One region of the Pseudaeromonas sp. HNCC25DJ180 genome, then DNA from elsewhere that is predicted to be linked to it. Evidence: predicted binding sites of a transcription regulator. Region 1 holds the regulator's gene; the other holds the start of a gene.
The links. Region 1 encodes LexA, which represses DNA repair genes until DNA is damaged. Its sites were predicted from a motif close to ANCTGTNTNNNNANACAGNT; they were not measured.

Region 1 (7,784 bases):
GCGATGGGTTTACTCAAGCCAGAATTCCTATTACTGGCGAGGCCGGGCCGGTGAATGAGTTGCCTCCTGTGGCCCGCCAGACGCGAAAAGTGCCTGGGGTCAGATCCCCTGGTTCATATCCAGCGAGGGTTTGTCACAGCCGGGGTAACCCACTACCTTGGCGGGAACGCCCGCCACCGTGGTGTGGGGTGGCACGGCCTGCAGTACTACGCTACCGGCGCCAATCTTGGCACCGCGACCCACCTCTATGTTGCCCAGCACCTTGGCACCTGCGCCTATCATCACCCCTTCACGGATCTTGGGGTGGCGGTCACCATGCTCCTTGCCAGTACCGCCGAGGGTGACGTTTTGCAGTATGGAGACATCGTTCTCCACTACCGCGGTTTCACCTATGACTATGCCCGAGGCATGGTCAAACATGATGCCCTGACCGATTTGGGCGGCGGGATGCACATCGACGCCGAATACCACAGAGATCTGATTCTGTAGGAAGGTGGCCAGGGGTCGGCGATTCTGACTCCAGAGCCAGTGAGCCACCCGGTAGCCCTGCAGAGCGTGAAAGCCCTTGAGATAGAGCAGGGGGGTTGAGTAGAAGCGCACGGCGGGATCCCGCTCCTTGACGGCGCAAATATCGGCCGCGACGGCATCCATGATGCCGCTATCGGCGTTGAGCGCCGTTTCGATCACCTCACGCAGCACCATGGCGGGCATGACTGAGCAGCCCAGTTTGTTGGCCAGTTGGAAGCTCAAGGCCGAGCGCAGGCTCTCATGATTGAGTATGGTGGAGTGGAAGAAGCTGGCGAGCATGGGCTCTTCGGCCGCCATCAAAATGGCTTCTTCGCGGATCTTGTCCCAGGTCAGTTGTTTCAAGCAGGCCATAATTTACCCTTCTACTACTGCATCTTGTTGGGCCAATGGTGTTGCCATCTTCTCGTGCTCCAGGGCCGAGATGGGATCCATGTGTATGATGATGTCGGAAATGGGAAATGCCTCTTGCAGCAGCACTTCCACCCGATCAGCGATGTTGTGTGCCTGGACTAAAGGCAATTGGTCATCCAACTCCAGATGTAGCTGAATAAATCGCATCTGGCCAGATTGACGGGTACGCAGGTCATGAATGCCATGGACGCCAGACATGGTGGTGGCAATCTGGCGGATGGCTTCACGATCCTCATCGGGCAATTGGCGATCAAGCAGGGTCTGCACCGCTTCATAGCCTATCTGTAGGGCGCTGCGCAGAATATAAAGACCCAGCAAGATGGCACACAGGCCATCGGCCCAGAGCCAGCCATACCAGGAGAGTCCCAACGCTAGCAGCACACCCGCATTGAGCAGCACATCAGATTGGTAGTGCAGTCGGTCAGCCTTGATCGCTTGACTGTTGGTGCGCTGTACCACATAGCTTTGGAATAGCACCAGGAGACAAGTGAGGATCAGCGCCCCTAGGGTGACCCAGAGACCCAAATCCAGATGGCGCATTGGCTCTGGGTTCACCAGGCGCGAGAAACCGTTCATCACCAGCACTACGGCTGATCCGGTGATAAAGGCCGCCTGGGCCAGACTGGCCAGGGATTCCGCCTTGCCGTGACCGAAGCTGTGGTCATCATCGGCAGGCACCAGAGCGTAGCGGATGGCCAGCAGATTGATGATCGAGGCGCTGATATCCATCAGGGAGTCGGTCAGGGAGGCGAGCATGCTCGAAGAGCCGGTGAGCAGCCAGGCACTCAGCTTGGCCAGGATCAGTACGCCGGCCGTGGCGGTAGAGGCCAGCCCGGCCAGGGTCACCAGGCGGGAGTAGGAGGCTTGGGTCACAGTGTCATCCTCGACAAACCAGCCAATGCTCCGCATCGGCAAATGTGAAAAAGATCACTATCATACCCGCATCATCAGGCAGGACAAACCATCTTGCGCAGCTTGGGGAAAAGTGGCGAGCAATCCTTGATTCCCTGTTACCGCCAGCTTGGTTATCCTAGCGCCCCCAGCCAGGCCGAGGAGCCACAATGCTGCATATAGTGCTGTTTCAGCCCGAGATCCCGCCCAATACCGGCAACATCATCCGCCTCTGTGCCAATACCGGCTACAAGCTGCATCTGATCGAACCCTTAGGTTTTGCCTGGGATGATAAGCGGGTGCGACGCGCCGGGCTCGATTACCACGAATTTGCCGAGGTGCAGCGCTATCCGGATCTGGCCAGCTGTCTGCAGGCTCTGGATAACCCCAGGGTATTTGCTTGCACCACCAAGGGTAAGCAGTGCCCATCGGATGTCTGTTTTCAGGCCGGGGATGTACTGCTGTTTGGTCCCGAGACTCGGGGGCTGCCCGCTGAGATTATCGAGAGTCTGCCGCCGGAACAGCGCTTGCGTCTGCCCATGTTGCCTCAGAGTCGCAGCATGAACCTCTCCAATGCGGTGGCGGTGTTTGTCTATGAAAGCTGGCGCCAGCTAGGGTACGCTGGCTCGGTTTAAACGGCTGGAGGGGCGTGGTTGCCCACGCCAGGGGAGTGATGCAAGCGGAGTGACATACTGTTGCCGCTTTTGCTGAGGCGAGCTTGCTCGCGAACAGGCAACAATTCGCGTGCAAATTCGCTCTACAGCAGAGTCCAGAGTGACGAGCCATGACAAGGGTGTTCGGGCCGCTTAGTGCCACTCACCATTGCGGATCACGCCCACCGCCAAGCCTTCGATGTTCAGGTGCTGCTCGGTGAGATCCACCTGGATGGGTTCCAGCTCATCGTTTTCCGGGCGCAGCAACACCAGGTTACCCTTGCGCTCGAAGCGTTTCACTGTCACCTCATCATCACCCACGCGGGCCACTATGACCTGGCCATTGCGCACCTGTTCTGTCTTATGCACCGCCAACAGGTCTCCATCCAGAATGCCGATGTTCTTCATGCTCATACCTTGAACGCGCAGCAGAAAGTCGGCGCGGGGGTGGAACATGGCGGGATCTATCTGGTAGTGGGTCTCAACATGTTCCTGGGCCAAAATAGGTTCACCGGCGGCCACTCGCCCTATGAGGGGTAAGCCCAGCTCCTCCGATACTTCATCCTCTTGCTGTAGCAGCTGAATGCCGCGAGAGGTGCCAGGCATGATATGAATGACCCCTTTGCGGGCGAGGGCCTTGAGGTGCTCTTCGGCGGCGTTGGCGGACTTGAAGCCCAAGCGCAAGGCGATCTCGGCGCGGGTGGGGGGCATGCCGGTTTGTTGCATACACTCTTTGATGAGCGCTAGCACTTCAGCCTGCCGGGGTGTGAGAAGTTTCATACTATTCGCCTGTTTATTTATACAGATTACTGTGAGTATATACAGGCGTTAGAGAATCGCAAGGCCGATGACCCTTGTGACAGGAAAATCTTTGCTGGCTGCGACTTGGCTCTCTCCTTGGCTCCTGATTGGGCTGCGCCGGGGCCTCAGGACAAGTCGGGCCAGTTTTGCTATGCTGGCGCGGTTCTGTTTTTGTGAGGTTCACTCCCATGTCCTTTGGCTCCGCCCTGGCTCGAAGCCTGTGCCGCCTGCCTGTCCGCCTGCTGGTCAATCACACCAGCCTGCCGGAAGACCCGCTTACTCAGCTGCAGCTCGATCTGACCCGACCCATAGTCTATGCCTTGAGCACGGACTCCCTCAGCGATCTGTTGACCCTGGAGTTGTGTGCCGCCGAGTTGGGCCTGCCGAGCCCCTTCACTCCCCTGCAGTGGCAGGGCGAGAGTTGTCCGCGCTATGTGTGTCTGGATCAGCCGCCCTTGCCCTTTGGTATCCCGCGCCGGGAAGAGCCCAAGCTGGCGACTTTCCAGCGCTGGCTGGTCCTGCATGAGCAAGATCCGACACTGGACATCCAACTCTTGCCGGTCACCCTGTTGTGGCAGCGGGCACCGGGCCGGGAGCAGCAGCGTTTGCAACCGCCGCCCAAAGTACCCAATGCCCTGCGCAAGGCGCTGACCGTGCTGTTGCATGGTCGGGAGAATCGGGTGCGCTTCTCTGCGCCGGTTTCACTGCGCGCGCTGGTCAGCGAGTTGGGGACAGACGAGAGTGTGGCCCACAAGCTGGCCCGGGTGGCGCGCATCCACTTCAGCCGTCAGCGGCAGGCATCCAAGGGACCCAAGCTGCCGGACCGCCAGCAGCTATTCCGTCAATTGTTACGCAGCGAAGCCATAGTGCAGGCCATCCAAGCTCAAGCTAAGGCCGAGGGCGTGGATGAAGCGCTAATGCGCAAGCGGGCCCACAGTTATCTGGATGAGATGGCCTCGGATCTCTCCTACCGACTGATCCGCATTGGCGATACGCTGTTGGGCTGGTTGTGGCACAAGCTCTATCGTGGCATCTCGGTCCATGGGGCCGAGGCGGTACGACGCCTGGCGCGCGAGGGGCACGAGATCATCTATATGCCCTGCCACCGCAGCCACATGGATTACCTGCTGCTCTCTTATGTCATCTATCATCAAGGCATGGTGCCGCCCCATATCGCCGCCGGCATCAACCTCAACTTTTGGCCCGCTGGCCCCCTGTTCCGATATGGTGGCGCCTTCTTCCTGCGTCGCAGTTTCAAGGGCGACAAGCTCTACAGCACAGTATTCCGCGAATACCTGAACCAGCTCTTTGCCCGGGGTTATGCGGTGGAGTACTTCACCGAAGGGGGACGTTCCCGCACTGGCCGCCTGTTACAGCCCAAGACCGGCATGATCGCCATGACGCTGCAGGCCCAGCTGCGCGGTATCAATCGACCGCTCACCTTTGTTCCCGTCTATCTGGGCTATGAGCATGTGATGGAGGTGAACACCTACCTCAAGGAGCTCAAGGGCAGTCGTAAGGAGAAGGAGAGCTTCTGGCAGGTGCTGGGTATTCTCGGCAAGTTGCGCAACTTCGGCCGCAGCTTCGTTAATTTTGGCGAGCCCCTGACCCTGCATCAGTTCCTGCAACAGGAGGTACCCGAGTGGCGGGCCGACCTGGACCCGAGCGGTCAGCACAAGCCAGAATGGTTGGCACCGACCGTGGATAAGTTAGCCAACCAGCTGATGACCAGAATTAACAGCGCGGCGGCGGTCAATGGGCTGACCCTGAGTGCCCTGGCGCTGCTGGCCACCGAGAAGCAGGCATTGCCGCGCGAGGAGTTGGTGGCTCAAATTCACCTCTATACCGAGCTGTTAAGGCGAGCCCCCTATAGTCGCCATAGCACTGTGCCCGGGATTGGTGCCGAGCAGTTGCTGGCCCAGGCGCTGGAGCTCAACAAGTTTCAGGTGGTGGAAGACAGGCTAGGGCAGATCATCACCATGGATCGTTATCAGGCGATCCTGATGACCTTCTACCGCAACAACATACTGCACCTCTTCGCCCTGCCGGGCTTGGTGGCCAGTTTGATAGAGCGCAACGAGGGGTTGGATAACGCGACTCTGCTGACCCACTGCCAGCGTCTCTATCCATTGCTCAAGAGCGAGCTGTTCCTGCGCTTTGAGATGACGGAATTGGCAAGCGAGGTGGAGGTGATACTCCACTCCTTGGTGGAGTTGCAGCTGATTGAAGTGCGTCAAGAGGGGTATTGGGTGCGACCGGCCGAGCAGATGCGTCTGCTGTTGTTGGCCCAGAGCATCCAGGAGACCTTGCAGCGCTACGCCATCACCCTGAGTCAGATCCAGCAGCAGCCCACCATCACCCTGGCGCAACTGGAGTCGGACAGCCAGATGCTGGCAGTGCGTTTGGGCACCCTGCATGGCATCCATGCCCCGGAATTTAGCGACAAGAGCCTGTTTGTCACCTTGCTGCAGACCTTGAGGTTGGAGGGGTATCTGCACTGTCAGGAGGCCGAGGAAGTCGTGGCTTGCAACCAGGAGGCCATAGCCCAGTTAGCCGAGATACTCTTGCCTCTGCTGCCAGATCGGATCCGCCGCACCCTGCAGATCGAACGCGCCGCCGTGGTTGTTAACGTGGTTGTTAATGGACACCCACCTATTTCGAGCAGTTAACAGTGGTTAATGGACACCCACCTAATCTGGGCTGTGAATTGGAGTGTGAGCCGCTAATGGACACCCATCTACTCTGGCTACGTCTCTCCGAGGCCGATTCATTGCCCGCGGGGAGCCTGGATGCGGCGACTCTGGGCCGGGCACAGGGCATGTCGGCTACTCGGCGCCAGAGCTATCTGGCCGGGCGCCGTCTGTTGGCCTTGGGTTTGGCTCACTTCTATGGCGTGGCCGTCTGCCCCGAGCTGATGCTGGGGGAGCATGGCCGTCCCGGTTTTGCCAACCCGGCGCTGCCAGATTTTAGCCTCAGTCATAGCGGTGATTATCTGGCACTGGCGCTGGGGGTGGGCCCTCTGGGGCTGGATATCGAGCAGTACCGACCCAGGCGTAACCTGCAACGGCTGCTAGAGTCGGTATTGAGCCCGGTCGAGCAGCAGTGGTTGGCGGCGGAAGGGGATGAACTGGCGGGCTTTTACCATCTCTGGACCCTGCGCGAGGCCATACTCAAGGCCAGTGGTCGCGGCCTGGCGGGTCTGTCACGGTTGCAACTCCTGCCTGGTGAGCAGCGGCTGCTCACCTCTGAGGTGGTTCCGGGGTGTCTCAGGACAGCCACTTTGTCGCAGGTAGCATTAGCTCTCTATGGCCCTGCAGTCAGCACGGTTTCCTGCTGGCAGTGGCAAGCCTCGGGAGGGTTTGTGTCTGCCGAACTGGATTGGCAACGCTCATATCGCGTGGAAGCCTCCTGATGGCTGCGGCTTCTACCGAGTTGGGGTGCAGGTTCGATTGCTTCCATTTGACGCTCGCTCAGGGTGGGATCGTCGAATAACATCAAAACCGGTATGTCTCACCAAATAATAAAAACAAGTAATGCACCAAGTTGCATCATAATATCCAGAATGGGGCTACACATTTGGGAGAATTAGGGTGTATAGTAAAATACCGTAAGGGTATTATCCTTGCCGACAACCAACAAAATCATCGAATATCTCACCTCTTAGCGCAGCAAACAAGAAAAATCGCAATTCCATTGTTTTAATCCTCTCAATGTGAACATTAAAACGCTGCCATTTATACACCTAAGCCTTCCCCTTTATAGTGTGCTCAATTGGCCTAGCCGACGACGTCGGGATAAATAAAGTCGTTGTTATTTAATCCTGAAAAATAACGTATTAATTTCGGCAACCCTTTTTCACATCATTAAATAATGGTGTAAGAGAGCCCTATGAAACAGCAGACGCCTTTTGTTCAATTTGAAAATATCCAGAAGAGTTATGACGGCAAGAATTTGATTGTCAAAGATCTCAATCTGGATATTTACCGGGGGGAATTTTTGACCCTGCTGGGCCCCAGTGGTTCGGGTAAAACCACCAGCCTGATGATGCTGGCCGGTTTTGAAACCTCTACCAGCGGCAAGATCACCCTGGGGGGTAAGGTGTTGAACCAGCTGCCGCCCCATAAGCGGGATATCGGCATGGTGTTCCAGAACTATGCCCTCTTCCCCCATATGACGGTGGCCGAGAATGTGGCGTTCCCGCTGACGGTGCGCCGTCTGGCCAAGAGCGATATCGAGGAGCGGGTCACCAACGCCCTCAACATGATCAAGATGGGCGACATAGCCCACCGCTACCCCAGCCAGCTCTCCGGCGGCCAGCAGCAGCGGGTGGCCCTGGCTAGAGCCCTGGTGTTCGAACCCAGGCTGGTGCTGATGGATGAGCCGCTTGGCGCGCTGGACAAGCAGCTGCGCGAGCATATGCAGCTGGAGATCAAGCAGTTACATGACAAGTTCGGCCTGACCATAGTCTATGTGACCCATGACCAGTCCGAAGCGCTGACC
Region 2 (7,784 bases), on a different contig from region 1:
GCCCTGCTCATACCACTGCCGCCCCAGCTCCTCGCCGCCACGGACATGGGCTATGGCATAGACAAAGCCCCGATCCAGCAGGCTGAGCCGCACCGAACTGAAATCGGGCTCCTCACTCATGCCATAGGCGCCATAGCCATAGACGAGCAGGGGGTTATACCCGGGCCGATAGAGGCTCTTGCGATAGACCAGAGAGACGGGAATGCGGGCCCCATCTTCGGCACTGATCCAGAGTCGTTCACTGGCATAGCGACTGGCATCGAAATCCCCCAGTACCGCCTGCCGCTTCAACAATTGCTGCCCACCTGTAATCAGATCCATCTCATAGGTAGAGACGGGCGTAGTCAGTGAGCTGTAACCATAGCGCAAGCTCTTGGCGGCCGGGTCAGGGTTATACCCCAGCCAGGTGACGTACGCGGGTTCGGCAAACTGTACCCGCCGCACCTCCTCACCCTCCAGGCTCAGCTGGCGCAGCCGAGTCAGGCCCTGTTCCCGCTCCTCCACCATAATGGCATTCTCGAACAGCTCGAATTGCTGGAATAGTTGCTGAGTACGCACCGGCAGCAGCGTCTGCCAATGCGCTTCAAGGGCGGAGTCTGCCCGATAGAGGGCAAAGTTGTTCCCTTCGCGGTTGGAGCGGATATAGAAGTGGCCCTGAAAGTGGTCCAGGTGATACTCATGGCCGCGCCTGCGCGCCAGAAAGGGACGGGGCGCCTGCTCGGGGTGATGACTGGGAATGAGCAGTACCTCGCTGGTCAATGTGCTATCCAGCACGATCAGCACATACTCCTCGGAGCGGCTCTCCCCAAGGCTCAGGTAGAAGCTCTCATCCTGTTCGGTATAGACCAGGCGATCGGCGCTCACCGCCTCACCCAAACTGTGCTGCCACACCTGATAGGGGAGCAGGGTCTCCTCATCCAGACGCACATAGAAGAAACTCTGGCCATCGGCAGCCCACACCACCTCCCCTGAGCTGTTATCGATCTGCTCAGGCAACCAGTGCCCATCCACCAGGCTGCGCACCAGGATACGATACTGACGCCGGGAGAGGGTGTCCTCACTGACCGCCAGATGGCGATCATCTGGACTCACCTCCAGGGAGCCCAGGGCATAGAACTCACTCCCCTCGGCTCGGGCATTGGCATCCAGCAACAGCTCGACTGGCGCCTGCTGGTTGCCCAACTGCCGTTCATAACGGGGAAACTCACTGCCATGCTCATAACGCGTGCGATACCAGTACCCCTTGTACCAGTAGGGCACAGAGCTATCATCGGGCTGCTGCCGGGCCACCATCTCCTCAAACAGCTGCTGCTGCAGAGGCACAGTCGGTGCCAACACGGCATCGGTATAGCGATTCTCTGCCTGCAAATAGGCCAGCACCTGCGGTGAGGAGCGAGTATCGTCCCGCAGCCAGTAGTAGGGGTCGATACGAACATCCCCATGCTGAGTCAGAAGATGAGGTTCGGTGGGGGCCACCGGTGGATGCGGAATAGTGGGGTGAGCCATAACAACCTGGCAGCAAACAAGAGTGAGCCAACATACTACCAAAAGCGGCCCCCCCTGCAGAGTCCCTCTCCTGATTGAATCTCGCCACATGAGTTACGCTCCTGTGTACGACCCGATCCGCTATGCTAAACAGAAAGGCCAGTATGGAAGCAGAGCGCGTCGAATGCCATCCACCGCCAAGAAGGATTGCGCCCCCCTTTCTTAGGCCCTAGACTGAGCCTGCGCGCCGGGGCTTAAAAGGGAACTAGCTCTCCGGCCGGACGACTCTCCCGCTCCCCGCTAACGTGTATCCCTGTTTCCCGGAGCCTAGTGCCTGCATGAAAAAGATATTGATCCTGTTTGCCCACCCAGGGTATCACCGCTCCCATGCCAACAAGGCCCTGCTGCAGGCGCTGCGCAACATGGAAGGCGTCACAGTCAACGATCTGTATCAGGTCTACCCCAACATGTTTATTGATGTGGCCCGGGAGCAACAACTTTTACTGGAACACGACATCATAGTGTTTCAACACCCCTTTTATTGGTACTCCTGCCCGGCCATCCTCAAAGAGTGGATGGATCAGGTGCTGGAGTATGGCTTCGCCTTTGGCCCAGAAGGGCACGCCCTGCGCAACAAGGCGCTACTGTCGGTGATCACCACGGGCGGGAGCCATGAATCCTATACCTCCATGGGGCATAACCGGCGGGCGGTCAGCGAATATCTGCTACCCTTCCGCCAGAGTGCCTGGCTGTGCGGCATGCAATACCTGCCCCCCTTCGTGCTCTACTCCTTTCACACCATCCAGGATGTGCAACTGCTGCGCAACACGGCGCGCCAATATCGCCAACTGCTCGAGGCGTTGCGGGATGACAAGCTGCCCCATGACGATCTCAAACGCGCCACCTACCTGACCGATCTGCTGGAGGTGCTGTCATGACCGAGGGTCTGCTGTTTGACGCCTTCATCTTTCTGACCGCGGCCGTCGTCTCTGTGCCCATCGCCAAGCGGTTGGGGCTGGGCTCGGTGCTGGGCTATCTCATTGCCGGCATCATTATTGGTCCCTTCCTGCTGAATGTGGTGGGGCAGACCGACAACGTGATGCATGTGGCCGAGTTTGGCGTGGTCCTGATGCTGTTTCTTATCGGCCTGGAGCTCAAGCCCGCCCTGTTGTGGCAGCTCAAGGGGCCGATCCTCGGCATAGGAGCCAGCCAGGTGGCACTGACCACAGCCGCCATTGCCAGTGTGGGGCTAGCCTTGGGGTTGAACTGGCGCCAGGCGCTGGCCACCGGCATGATCTTGGCGGTCTCCTCGACGGCCATAGTGCTGCAAAGCCTGAACGAACGGCGGCAATTGAAAACCGAGGCGGGCCAGACCAGTTTTGCCGTGCTGCTGTTTCAGGACATAGCCGTCATTCCCATGCTGGCCTTGATCCCTTTACTGGCACCCCGCGCCATGCCGGGTACCACCTCCACGCTGGCGGGCTGGCAAGATGGTCTGCTCATCGCCGGCGTCATCTGCGGCATCATACTCGGCGGTCACTACCTGATGCGGCCCGTGTTCCGCTTCATTGCCCAATCCGGCCTGCGCGAGATCTTTGTCGCCGCGGCACTGCTGCTGGTCATCCTCATCGCCCTGGCCATGCAATCGGTGGGGCTCTCCCCGGCACTGGGCACCTTCCTGGCGGGTGTGGTACTGGCGGAGAGCGAATACCGGCATGAACTGGAGGCCAACATAGAGCCCTTCAAGGGGCTGCTGCTGGGGCTCTTCTTCATCTCGGTCGGGGCGGGGATCAACTTCCATCTGCTGTGGGCCAACCCCTGGACTGTGCTGGCCCTGCTGGGGTTGCTGACCCTGATCAAGTGTCTGGTGCTCCACGCCCTAGGCGCCCTGTCACGCATGCACCCCTCCCACCGCTGGACCTTCGCCCTGGCGCTGGCCCAAGGCAGCGAGTTCGCCTTCGTGTTACTGGTGCTGGTTGGTAATGGCCAACTCTTGCCAGGGGAGACCGTCGCGCTGCTCACCCTGGTGGTCGCCCTCTCCATGGCCCTGACACCCGTGTTGCTCATCATCAACCAGCGCTATATCCAGCGCCATTATGTAGACAAAGATGAAGAGCGGGAGGCCGACAAAATAGTCTCCCAAGATAACCCGGTGATCATAGTGGGCTTCGGCCGCTTCGGTCAGGTCGTCGGCCGACTGCTGCACGCCCATGGCATAGACACCACGGTACTGGACAACGATGTGGGCCATATCGATGTGCTGCGCAAGTTTGGCTACAAGGTGTTCTATGGCGATGCCGACCGGCTGGATCTGCTCTATGCCGCCGGAGCCCATAAGGCCAAGCTGATGGTGGTGGCGGTGGGCAACCCCGCCAAGTCGGTGGCGGTATGCGAACTGGCTCAGAAGCATTTCCCGCAACTGACGCTACTGGTGCGGGCCATCGACCGGCCTCATGCCCACCAACTGCTGCAGCTGGGCGTGGATATGGTCTATCGAGAAACCGTGGGCTCAGCGGTAGATCTGGGGGTCAATGCGCTGAAGGCGCTAGGTTTTCGCGCCAATCAGGCCTGGCGCGCCGGACAGACCTTCAAACAGCAGGATGAGAAGCTGCTGCGCGAGCAGACCGCCTTCATCGATGATGAGAACATGTATATCACCAAGAGCGTCCAGTACCGCCATATCCTGGCCGAGATGCTTAAGGCCAATCAGGAGGATAAACGCAGCGAGCTGATGTCTGCCTGGGAAAACAGCCCCGAGGCCACATCGGAGGAGACAGAACCCGTGCAGCCCTTCTTTGCCTCGAAAAACCGCGGCAACATGAGTTCCAACGGTGATCACTCCTAAGCCAGGGCCAGCGAAATCAAGAGGCATGCAATAACAGAAGGGGGAGCCTAAGCTCCCCCTTCTTGTTTTATCTCAGGCTCAACTCTGCCTATTTCTGGCAGAAAATGCGTACCGCCTCTTTGGCGCTGGCCATGGTCTGCTCCGCCGATTCCCCTTTCAGACGCTCACTCTTACCGGTTGCCGGATCCACTGCGTAGACCCCCTGCATCTGATAACGAGCCAGCACCGAACGATAATAGGCACAGCTCTCCTGCTGCTTGCTGAGGGGAGCCTCATCCACCGGCAGCTTAGGCTTAACCAGCAGGCGATTATCCGTCGGCACAGGTTGCATAGTGCCACTGGGGTTAGCCAGCCACTCACCCACCGGATCCACATCCTCTTTCGGCGGCTGACTGGAGAAATTCTTGATCCCCTTGTTATCGTCCCATGAATAGAGGTGTTTGGTTTCCCCATGGACCATTGGTGATACCAATAAGATACCGCTGAATATCCAACCCACGCTCCAGAATGCCCGAGTCATAGCTCCTCCTGAGTGACGCATCCCTAAACTCCGATCAACCCACCAGCACCTTAGGCAGGCAATTGAATGTGCTCTGTATTGTTTCACTATGACACTATTTTGCAACTCAAGCGACGATCGAGACCACATCTGGTCTTTTCTCATACATTCGTGTATACATTAAGACTGTATGTTTATACAGACAGGAAAGTGTATGGCAGTCGAGATCAAATATGTAGTGGTTCGTAACGGCGAGGAGAAGATGACCTTTGTCAGCAAGAAAGAGGCCGATGCCTATGACAAGATGCTGGATCTGGCCGATGAGCTGACTCAGCTACTGGCGGGGGCGCCTGTCGCCCTGGACGAAAGCCAGCAGGAGGGGCTGGCCCTGTTCCTGGCCCAGCAGCGTGAGCAACTGAGCCTCATCCTCAAGGGGGGCAAACTGGCGGCAGAAACTGAGGCCACCGAAGGAGAACCCGGCCCTAAACGCCGCCGAAGCAAGCACGACGAGGGAGAGGCAACATCAGAGTAGGACACGACGGACCCGCCCACCCCGCTTGCGCCTTGCGTTAACCCGCAGCGGCCGACTTGCGATTGGCGGCCTTACTCTCCAAGGCCGCTTGTTGCAGCGCCTCTATCTGCTGAGTCGCCGGGATCGGTGCGGTAGGCAAAGGATTGCTCAACAACAGGCTGCGCCAGCTCGGCTCCTGATAGAGGCTATTGGAGGAGCGAGGATCCAGCATGATGGCGATGAGAGCACCTTGGGGCTGATCTGTGCTGATCTTAATGTCACCGGGTTTCAATTCGGCCTCCACCAACTTCTCATCCAGGGTCACATCCAGCCAGTCTCGGGTACCTGGATTGGTCTGCGCGGCAATGGCGAGGCCGGCCACCCGCTGCTGCTGCAGGGTCAGCAGCTCCTTGCCAACCACCACCTGATAGTCGATATGATGGCGATCCAGCCAACTCTTGAAGCGTTTGGTCTGGCTGCGAATGACGTATCCGGCGGGTATCTCACCTATGCCATTGATCGCCACCTGATCCTCCAGGCGGAAGCGCTTGACCACCTCCAGCCCCTTACTATCGGTCAGGGTCACCGGCACCTTGGGCTGATCCTGATTCGGCGTGAAGCGATACTGCAGCACGTAACGCTCCTCGCCCTCCTGCCCTTCCCACTGCTGGCTGGCCTGCCGCGTCAATTGCTGGATATGCTGGCGATCCTGATCGACCAGGATTAGCGCCTGCTCCACACTCAGCAACTGTTTGCGCACCCGCTCGGCGATATTCATGGGGGTTGGATACTTGCCCAGGCTGTCATGACGATTCTCAAACAGCACGGTCAGCGCCCCCTGCATGGCCGCATAGTTGCGGAAATTGCTGAGGCTCAAGCCACCCCGCCGCACCGGATCGCGCAGGGAGTAGATCTCGTTGTAGCGTTGTGCCGGCACGCCCGCCCGGGAGACCCGCTCTATGAGCCGAGGCAAGTATTGCTCATTGGCATAGTCACTGAGGTTGGCATCCAGATTGGGATTATTGCCCACCTCAAACTGCGCATCTGTAGTGGTCTTGAACCCCTCGATCGGCGTCAACGGGTACTTGTCATTCCAGGTTTCATGCAGATCCATTACCACATCTGGCTTGAAGCGCGCCAGGGCATCTATGTAGATACGGGTCTCTGGCGACTCCACAGCAATGAAATCCAGATTCGGATTTTCATCCTTGGCATTCAGGCGACGGTTCATATCCCGCCCATCCGGATTGGCCAGGGCCACCACCACGAAGTTCATCCGCGATACCAGCGGGCGCAGATCACCATCCAGCAGACGGCGAGCCAGGATCTGCAACACCTCGGTGCCCGATGGCTCATTGCCATGCTGGGAACCCAGCAGCATCACGGTAGGTTTATCCTTGGCGCGGCTATTGGTCGAGAGAAAGGGGAGACCTTCAGAAACCAGCAGGGCATCAATGGAGCGCCCCCCCGCCGACACCCCCAACTGGGTCATGCGAGCCAAGGGGGAGTCCTGAGCCAGAGTGCGCAAATAGCCAGAAACCACAGCCGCCTTGGGCAATGGCTTCTGCGGTGCCAGTTCAAAGGGGGTCAGAGGCAACGAAGCCTGGGCAGGCAACGTATAGATCAGCGCACAGAAACAAGCACTCCAGAAGAGCTTCATGAACAATCCTTTACCTAACAATGTCAATCCAATCGGATAGGGCCAAACCTGGGGGCTTGAGCCAAAGCAATGGGATCCGGGTCACACTCCCATTGCGCGCATTATAGGCAATATCTGCCGCCAGCAAAGAGGCAAACCGAAACAAAGCATCATATCGAGCACCAGGTCCGAAAAATAACACCGGCCGCAGCCGGTGTTGTGAAATCCCAGAATACGGTTATTGGCCTAAAACCGACGATACGCCCCGCAACTGCGCCGGAGAGAAGCTATAGCCCTGCGTCGTCCAGCGGGAGAAGACGCCGATATCGTAACCCTGGACCAGCATTATCTGGATGGCATCCACCTCGTTGGCATCCGGCAGGCTGGTGACGATGCGCGTGGCCAACTTCTTCGCCAGAGCCGCATCCTGAAGCCGGTTCTGGGTCAAAAAAATCTGGGCCGTGATGAAACGCCCTGCGTCATGGCCAGCGTCGGCCCCGATGAGCGTCTTTTGGGCGGCAATGGTAATAGCCGCCCTTGTGACGTCCGGCTCTTGTTGCAACAGCTGCTGGGTTGCCAGCAGATTCCGGAACAGGGGCGTTTGCGCCAGATTAAGGGTGAAGAAGGGAACCGCCGCAGCCACTATGAGGATCAGCCCCACTAATCGCAGATGCCAGGGCCAGATGGGCTCGCGCTCGCTATCACTCGCCAGCGATGCGGCGTTGACCACAAAGGAGCCAACCGCCAGATCATGCAGCGACTGCCGCGTTCTGCGGTTAAAGAGATAGAGATATATGATGCTAAA

Region 2: a site for LexA is predicted at 5,014-5,033, ahead of ACZYTD_RS01855 (YebG family protein). Genes of this name have one in related genera too.

What each region holds. Positions count from the first base shown of each region.
Region 1 covers NZ_JBVAYF010000003.1:3,935-11,718, forward strand. Annotated here, with positions in the region: gene ACZYTD_RS03115 (hypothetical protein) at 1-17, opposite strand, end outside; gene cysE (serine O-acetyltransferase) at 100-879, opposite strand; gene fieF (cation efflux pump FieF) at 883-1,812, opposite strand; gene trmL (tRNA (uridine(34)/cytosine(34)/5-carboxymethylaminomethyluridine(34)-2'-O)-methyltransferase TrmL) at 2,001-2,465, shown strand; gene lexA (transcriptional repressor LexA) at 2,637-3,263, opposite strand; gene plsB (glycerol-3-phosphate 1-O-acyltransferase PlsB) at 3,473-5,953, shown strand; gene ACZYTD_RS03145 (4'-phosphopantetheinyl transferase family protein) at 6,010-6,696, shown strand; gene ACZYTD_RS03150 (ABC transporter ATP-binding protein) at 7,173-7,784, shown strand, end outside.
Region 2 covers NZ_JBVAYF010000001.1:396,042-403,825, forward strand. Annotated here, with positions in the region: gene ACZYTD_RS01835 (S9 family peptidase) at 1-1,506, opposite strand, end outside; gene ACZYTD_RS01840 (NAD(P)H-dependent oxidoreductase) at 1,824-2,423, shown strand; gene ACZYTD_RS01845 (monovalent cation:proton antiporter-2 (CPA2) family protein) at 2,420-4,330, shown strand; gene ACZYTD_RS01850 (hypothetical protein) at 4,419-4,850, opposite strand; gene ACZYTD_RS01855 (YebG family protein) at 5,044-5,361, shown strand; gene ACZYTD_RS01860 (M14 family zinc carboxypeptidase) at 5,399-7,000, opposite strand; gene ACZYTD_RS01865 (RDD family protein) at 7,218-7,784, opposite strand, start outside.